2 linked regions of the Labilibaculum antarcticum genome follow. The protein of the gene in region 1 interacts with the protein of each later gene in a pairwise test. Links are inferred from orthologs where the notes say so. Each region holds a gene or a part of one and is shown on either strand. Other genes may lie near its edges.

Region 1 (3,291 bases):
AGAATTTATCGAATAACTACCTGTTGTTTTGCGAACATCCTCATGTTTATACGCTTGGGAAAAGTGGGAAAGAACAAAATATGCTTCTGGATTTGCTCCAGTTGCAAGCAAAAGAGGCAACCTTTCATAAAATTAATCGTGGCGGTGATATAACCTATCATGGTCCGGGACAGATTGTGGGTTATCCAATCTTAAATTTGGAAACTTACGATATGGGAATAAAAAAATACATCGAAACATTGGAGCAGGCTGTAATTGACTGTATTGCCGATTACGGAATTGTAGGAACCCGATTGGATGGAGCAACCGGGGTTTGGCTAGATGTTGGAAAACCTACAGTTCGTAAGATTTGTGCTATTGGTGTTCGAATTAGCAGATGGGTAAGTATGCATGGTTTTGCATTCAATGTAAATACCGATCTTAAATATTTTGAATACATTAATCCATGTGGATTTGTTGATAAAGGAGTGACATCATTAAAAAAAGAATTGGGCAAAGAGCTTGATATTGAAGAAGTAAAACATAATTTAAAGGGCCATATCAGCAAATTGTTTGATATGACGCTTGAAATTGACTAATTTAGCTAGCCAAATTCTAGGATATGGAAAAGAGATGGGTAATCAATAAGCCGGGAGATGAAGAGACGGTGACAACACTTATGGAGTCACTTGGGGTTGACCGTTTAGTCGCTGACTTACTGGTACAACGAGGGATTACTACATTCGGTATGGCGAAGAAATTTTTTCGGCCTAGTCTTGATGATCTGCACGATCCTTTTCTAATGAAGGACATGGATAAGGCTGTTGAAAGAATTGAGACAGCAATTCAGAAGCAGGAAAGAGTCATGATTTATGGTGATTATGATGTGGATGGAACGACCTCTGTTTCTCTTGTTTATACCTATCTGAAAAAACATTTCGATTTTATAGATTATTATATTCCTGATCGTTATTCCGAAGGATATGGAGTTTCGAAAGCAGGTATCGATTATGCTGCTGACAACAAATTTAGCTTGATTATTGCCTTGGATTGTGGTATTAAAGCTGTCGATAAAATAGCTTATGCCAAAGAAAAAAATATTGATTTCATAGTATGTGATCATCACACGCCGGGTGATACTTTGCCCGAGGCTGTTGCGGTTCTGGATCCTAAAAGATTGGATTGTGATTATCCTTGTGATGCCTTATCGGGTTGTGGTGTTGGCTTTAAGTTAATGCAAGGAATGGCTCAGAAAAAGGAATGGCCATTTGAGGAGTTGATCCCATTACTGGATTTAGTGGCCGTTAGTATAGCTTCGGATATTGTTCCTATTACTGATGAAAATAGAGTGCTTGCTCATTTTGGTTTGATACAATTGAATAATTCTCCACGCTTGGGTTTAAAAACAATTTTAAATTTAGCTGGTGTTGATAAAGACTTAACTATAAACGATATCGTTTTTAAAGTTGGGCCAAGAATTAATGCTGCAGGAAGAATTCAATCCGGTAATAGAGCTGTCCAATTATTGATTGCTGACACCGAGGAATCGGCAATATTAATTGGTGATACCATTAATGTGATGAACGAAGACCGCAAGGAATTGGATCACAACATTACTGATGAAGCACTGGAAAGAGTAGCAAAAAGTAGTGTGTTGCTTGCCAAAAAAAGTACTGTTCTTTACGATCGCAACTGGCACAAAGGAGTAATAGGAATTGTTGCTTCACGAATGATTGAGAACTATTATAAGCCAACGGTAATTTTAACCGAATCGAATGGTTTTGCTACAGGTAGTGCTCGTTCTGTTGACGGATTTGATTTATACAATGCTATTTCGGAATGTAGTGATTTGCTTGAAAATTTTGGAGGTCACAAATACGCAGCAGGTTTAACCATGAAGATTGAGAACGTTGGTGAATTTCAAAAACGTTTCGAGGATTATGTGGTGAATAATATTTCGGAAGATATGTTAGTGCCTCAGGTTAAGATTGATGCAAATATAAAATTGTCTGATATTACACCTAAATTTTATCGGTTAATTAAGCAGTTTGAACCTTTTGGTCCAAAAAATATGACTCCGGTATTTGTGAGCGAACAAGTTTTGGATTACGGTTACAGTCGTCCCGTAGGAAGAAATAAAGAGCATCTCAAGCTTTCTGTTGTTGATGATATTCGCGAAGGAGACGTTAAAGCGGGTATCGCTTTTTCAATGGGTGATTTATACCCTAAAATTTCAAGTGGAGTCCCTTTTGATGTTTGTTACTCGCTTCAGGAGAATGACTATATGGGGAAAGTAGAGACCCAGTTAATGGTTCGGGATATCAAATTCTAAAAAATATATTTAATCCTGAATTTGAGTTTCTATTTGTAAGAAATGACTTCTGTTTATTCACTCTCAATAATTTTTTCCATTTCAATAAAGTTTTTTATTCGGATATCTTGAGTGTTTGACATGCTTAGGGTTATCACCTATTGTATTTGATTATAATGAGGGAGCTATCTCTCATTATCACTATTCGAATTTGTTCTTAGGGTCATCCTGATTATATTTGCGCCAATTTGTAAAAAATCTAAACCTATTTTATGATCCTATCTCAAAAAACAAGCGCACCGAACTTTGACAATCCCGCGAAAAGAATTATTATCGGGATTCAGTTCTTATTTGTTGCATTTGGCGCAACAGTACTTGTCCCGTTATTAGTTGGTATTGACCCATCAGTCGCATTATTTACAGCAGGAATCGGAACCTTGATTTTTCATTTAATCACAAAAGGTAAAGTTCCTGTTTTTTTAGGCAGTAGTTTTGCATTTATTGCCCCAATTGTAGCAGCTACAGAATTGTATGGATTACCAGGAGCTCTTTCTGGTTTGATCGCAGTAGGTGTGGTATATGGCGTTGTCTCTGCTGTTATTAAAGTATGGGGATTACGTGTTATCGAGAAAATTTTCCCTGCTATCGTCGTTGGGCCGGTAATCATGATTATTGGACTTTCATTGGCACCAGTAGCTGTGGACATGGCAAAAACAAACTGGATAATTTCCTCTGTCGCTTTATTAACGGCTGTTGTTATCGTTGTTTATAGCAAAGGAGTGATTAAGCTTATCCCAATTTTTGTGGGGATAATCGTGGGTTATATCCTTTCTGTCGTTATGGGTAAAGTTGATTTTGCTCCAATTCAAGATGCGGCATGGTTTGCACTTCCGGAATTTGTTCGTCCGGAATTAAACTGGGGTGCTGTGTTGTATATGCTTCCTGTGGCTTTTGCACCAATTATCGAACATGTAGGAGATATGTACGCAATTGGGGGAGTA
Region 2 (3,325 bases), 1.5 Mb from region 1 along the record:
TTGGCTTTATACGAGTACCCTAAGAAGTATAAGGAGGCGAAGTAGGTGGGGATATTTAAAAAATGATTATTACAATAACACTGTGATTCACTTTTTCAAAATACTTACATCAATATTATTAATAGCTTCTTCAAATAAGAAATTATTTTTCAAAATTACCTTGATAATTTAATGCATCTCGATACCTTGACCAATAAGGATTTTCGACATTTATGAATGATAGTATTGTTAGTTATAATATTAAATGTAAGTAAGCTCCTGAAGGAGCTTATGGGTTAGTATTCTCTTTTGTCAAGAAAAATGAGAAATTCTATTTTGCCGGAATGTTCACAATACCATAAACAAATAGGTAAATACTTCAATTACTGTTTCCCAAAAATGATCTTTCCCTGATTATCCAAAATTAATTTGCCATCAACTGATTCTTGTGATTGCGGATCTTTAAAGCCTTTAATCAGAGGCGTTTTTCCTTGAGTGGCTAACGACTTTATTTGGGCTTCGCTCAACTTTTTCTCCATAAAAACAAAAGGGACAATAAACTTACATCCGTTTCGGTAATTGGAACAACCATAGGCAGCATTCCCTTTAAGGAGTGTCCCTGTCTTACAAACCGGACAAGTCCATACGTCAGCTTCCTCGGCAATGAATTCGATACTAAAATCAGGTGCAAATGCCAGTTGACCATTTTGCTTTTTCCCTCCAATTTCGAATCCCTTAATTTTGGGAGTTATTTTTTTCAACACCAATCCCTCAACTTGCTTATCGGTTAACTTTTTCCCTTCAAATTCAAAGGGAATTCGAATTTTACATCCATTTCCCCAATTGGAGCATCCCCAAGCATTTTTGCCTTTTAAAATCTTCCCTTCTCCACATTTAGGACAAGTTAATTCCTTCTTGGCAGCAGGCTGTGCTTTAGCCTGAGACTTTTTCTTTTCTTTTTCCTTCTCCTCATCAATCACTTCAATTTGACTGATGTTTTTCCTCGATTTTACATCCCAAACAATTCCTACAACCATATTTTTAAGTTCGGCCATAAACTGGTTTACTTCGTAGTTACCCAACTCAATTTCCCGAAGTTTCTTTTCCCATTGTCCGGTAAGCTCTGCCGATTTCAACAAATCATTCTGTATGGTATCAATTAACTGAATACCTGTAATTGTTGCCTCAAGTCGTTTCTTTTCCCTTTTAATGTACTTCCTTTTAAACAATGTCTCAATAATATTGGCTCGAGTCGAAGGACGACCAATTCCATTCTCCTTCATTAATTCCCGTAACTCATCATCATCGACTTGTTTTCCTGCAGTTTCCATAGCTCGCAACAATGTTGCCTCTGAATAATGTTTGGGTGCTTGGGTCTGTTTTTCTGCCAAATCGGGAACATGTTCTCCACTCTCCCCTTTCACAAAAGAAGGAAGAAGAACACCGTCGCCAATGTTACCGTCTTTAGCATATAAAACACGCCAACCCGGATCCAAAATCTGTTTCCCTGTTGCTTTAAAATCGATGGTGGTCACCTTTCCCAATACGGTTGTGTTGCTCACTTTACAATCCGGATAGAATACCGAAATAAACCTTCGGGTTACTATGTCATAAACCTGCTTTTCGTCGTACGACAATCCCGCAGGGGCAACACCAGTAGGAATAATAGCATGGTGATCCGTCACCTTCTTATCATCAAAAACCTTCTTTGATTTTTTAATTTTAGCCTTTAAAAGAGGTTCGGTAAATTCACTAAATGATTTTAGTTTTTGAAGTATTCCGGGTATCTTTTTATACAAATCATCCGTAAGGTAAGTGGTATCAACCCTAGGATATGTAGTTAATTTCTTCTCATACAAACTTTGAATCATGCGCAGCGTATCCTCGGCCGAAAGGCCCAATTTCCGGTTACAATCCACCTGTAAAGAGGTTAAATCATATAATCTTGGCGGTTGTTCAACCCCACTCTTTTTCTCAACCGAAACAATTTCGAATGGCTCCGATTTAATTTTATCCAGAAAATCAACTCCTTGCTCCTTTCGATCGAATCGACCATGAGTTGCAGCAAAGCTTACCTCACGATAAATAGTTTTTAGTTCCCAATAAGTTTGAGGGATAAAATTATCAATCTCCTTTTGACGATTTACAATTAAAGCCAAAGTTGGTGTTTGTACTCTTCCAATGGAAAGTACAGATTTACCATTGGCATATTTAAGTGTATAAAGTCGTGTTGCGTTAATTCCCAAAAGCCAATCACCAATTGATCTTGAAGATCCTGCAGCATATAATTTATCAAACTCCTTGCTATCCCGTAAATTATTAAATCCCTCGCGAATAGCCTCTTCTGTTAGAGATGATATCCAAAGTCTTTTAACCGGCACCTTGCATTTGGCTTTGTGTAGAACCCATCGTTGAATCACTTCCCCTTCGATACCCGCATCACCACAATTAATTACCTCTGTAGCGTTGGAAATTAATTTTGCTAGCGTATCAAACTGTTTTTGAACCCCTTTATTAGGTATTACACGAATACCGAAACGCGCAGGAATGATTGGCAAGTCATTCAAGTGCCAATACTTCCAATTTAGATCGTACTCATGAGGTTCCTTTAAACCACACAAATGGCCAAAAGTCCATGAAACTTGATAACCATTTCCTTCAAAATATCCATCTCGTTTACTTTTTGCGCCTAATATTAGGGCAATTTCACGTGCAACACTTGGTTTCTCAGCTATACAAACTATCATGCGTACTATTCCTGTTTAAATGCAAAAAATTCTCGGCAATCATTCAGTTCGTAATTGAAATATCTATTCATGAACCGAACAATACTTTCTATAAAAATATAGTTTTATTAATTTCTATCATTATTCATCCACTTTTCAACCATCATGGACAAATCAATTTTCGAAACTGGTTTTAAAAGAAAATCGTTCATTCCTGCTTCCGCAGATCTCACTTGATCATCGGAAAAAGCATTAGCCGTCATCGCAATAATTGGTCTTTTAAATCCATTTTTTCGAAGTTCCTGAGTTGCTTGATATCCATCTACAATAGGCATTTGCAAATCCATGAACACCATCAGAACAGAATCTTTATTTTGCCTGTAAAAATCCAGAGCTTCCCTGCCATTTTTCACCCATGCAGTAGGAATATTCTCCAACTCCAGTAGACGTGATATAATTTTACCATTTACAAAATCGTCTTCTACCAACAGTATTCTACCGGTACCACACTCAGGCTTTTCTTCGTCCATTATTTTGCTTTTTTTTTCAATGTAAATATGTATTGTTTTATCCGATTATCATATTAAATCATTAAAACAAATATTTAAATTCAATCGAAA

The links.
Region 2: the proteins of recJ (region 1) and ALGA_RS00760 interact in binary tests that used the Escherichia coli proteins (3 or more experiments, as listed by UniProt). The link is inferred for Labilibaculum antarcticum from one-to-one orthologs.

Annotation. Positions count from the first base shown.
Region 1 is NZ_AP018042.1:1,700,073-1,703,363, reverse strand. The notes cover bases 3-2,956. They hold recJ (single-stranded-DNA-specific exonuclease RecJ), read left to right. Parts: upstream 3-601; coding sequence 602-2,311; downstream 2,312-2,956. Other genes in these bases: ALGA_RS06590 (uracil-xanthine permease family protein), read left to right, coding at 2,563-2,956; lipB (lipoyl(octanoyl) transferase LipB), read left to right, coding at 3-578. Also shown: more of lipB, read left to right, coding at 1-2; more of ALGA_RS06590, read left to right, coding at 2,957-3,291. UniProt on the Escherichia coli protein: Single-stranded-DNA-specific exonuclease.
Region 2 is NZ_AP018042.1:211,614-214,938, forward strand. Bases 45-3,032 are described here. They hold ALGA_RS00760 (type IA DNA topoisomerase), read right to left. Parts: upstream 2,727-3,032; coding sequence 363-2,726; downstream 45-362. Other genes in these bases: ALGA_RS00755 (SixA phosphatase family protein), read left to right, coding at 45-45; ALGA_RS00765 (response regulator), read right to left, coding at 2,834-3,032. In the rest of the region: more of ALGA_RS00755, read left to right, coding at 1-44; more of ALGA_RS00765, read right to left, coding at 3,033-3,235; ALGA_RS00770 (BamA/TamA family outer membrane protein), read right to left, coding at 3,297-3,325.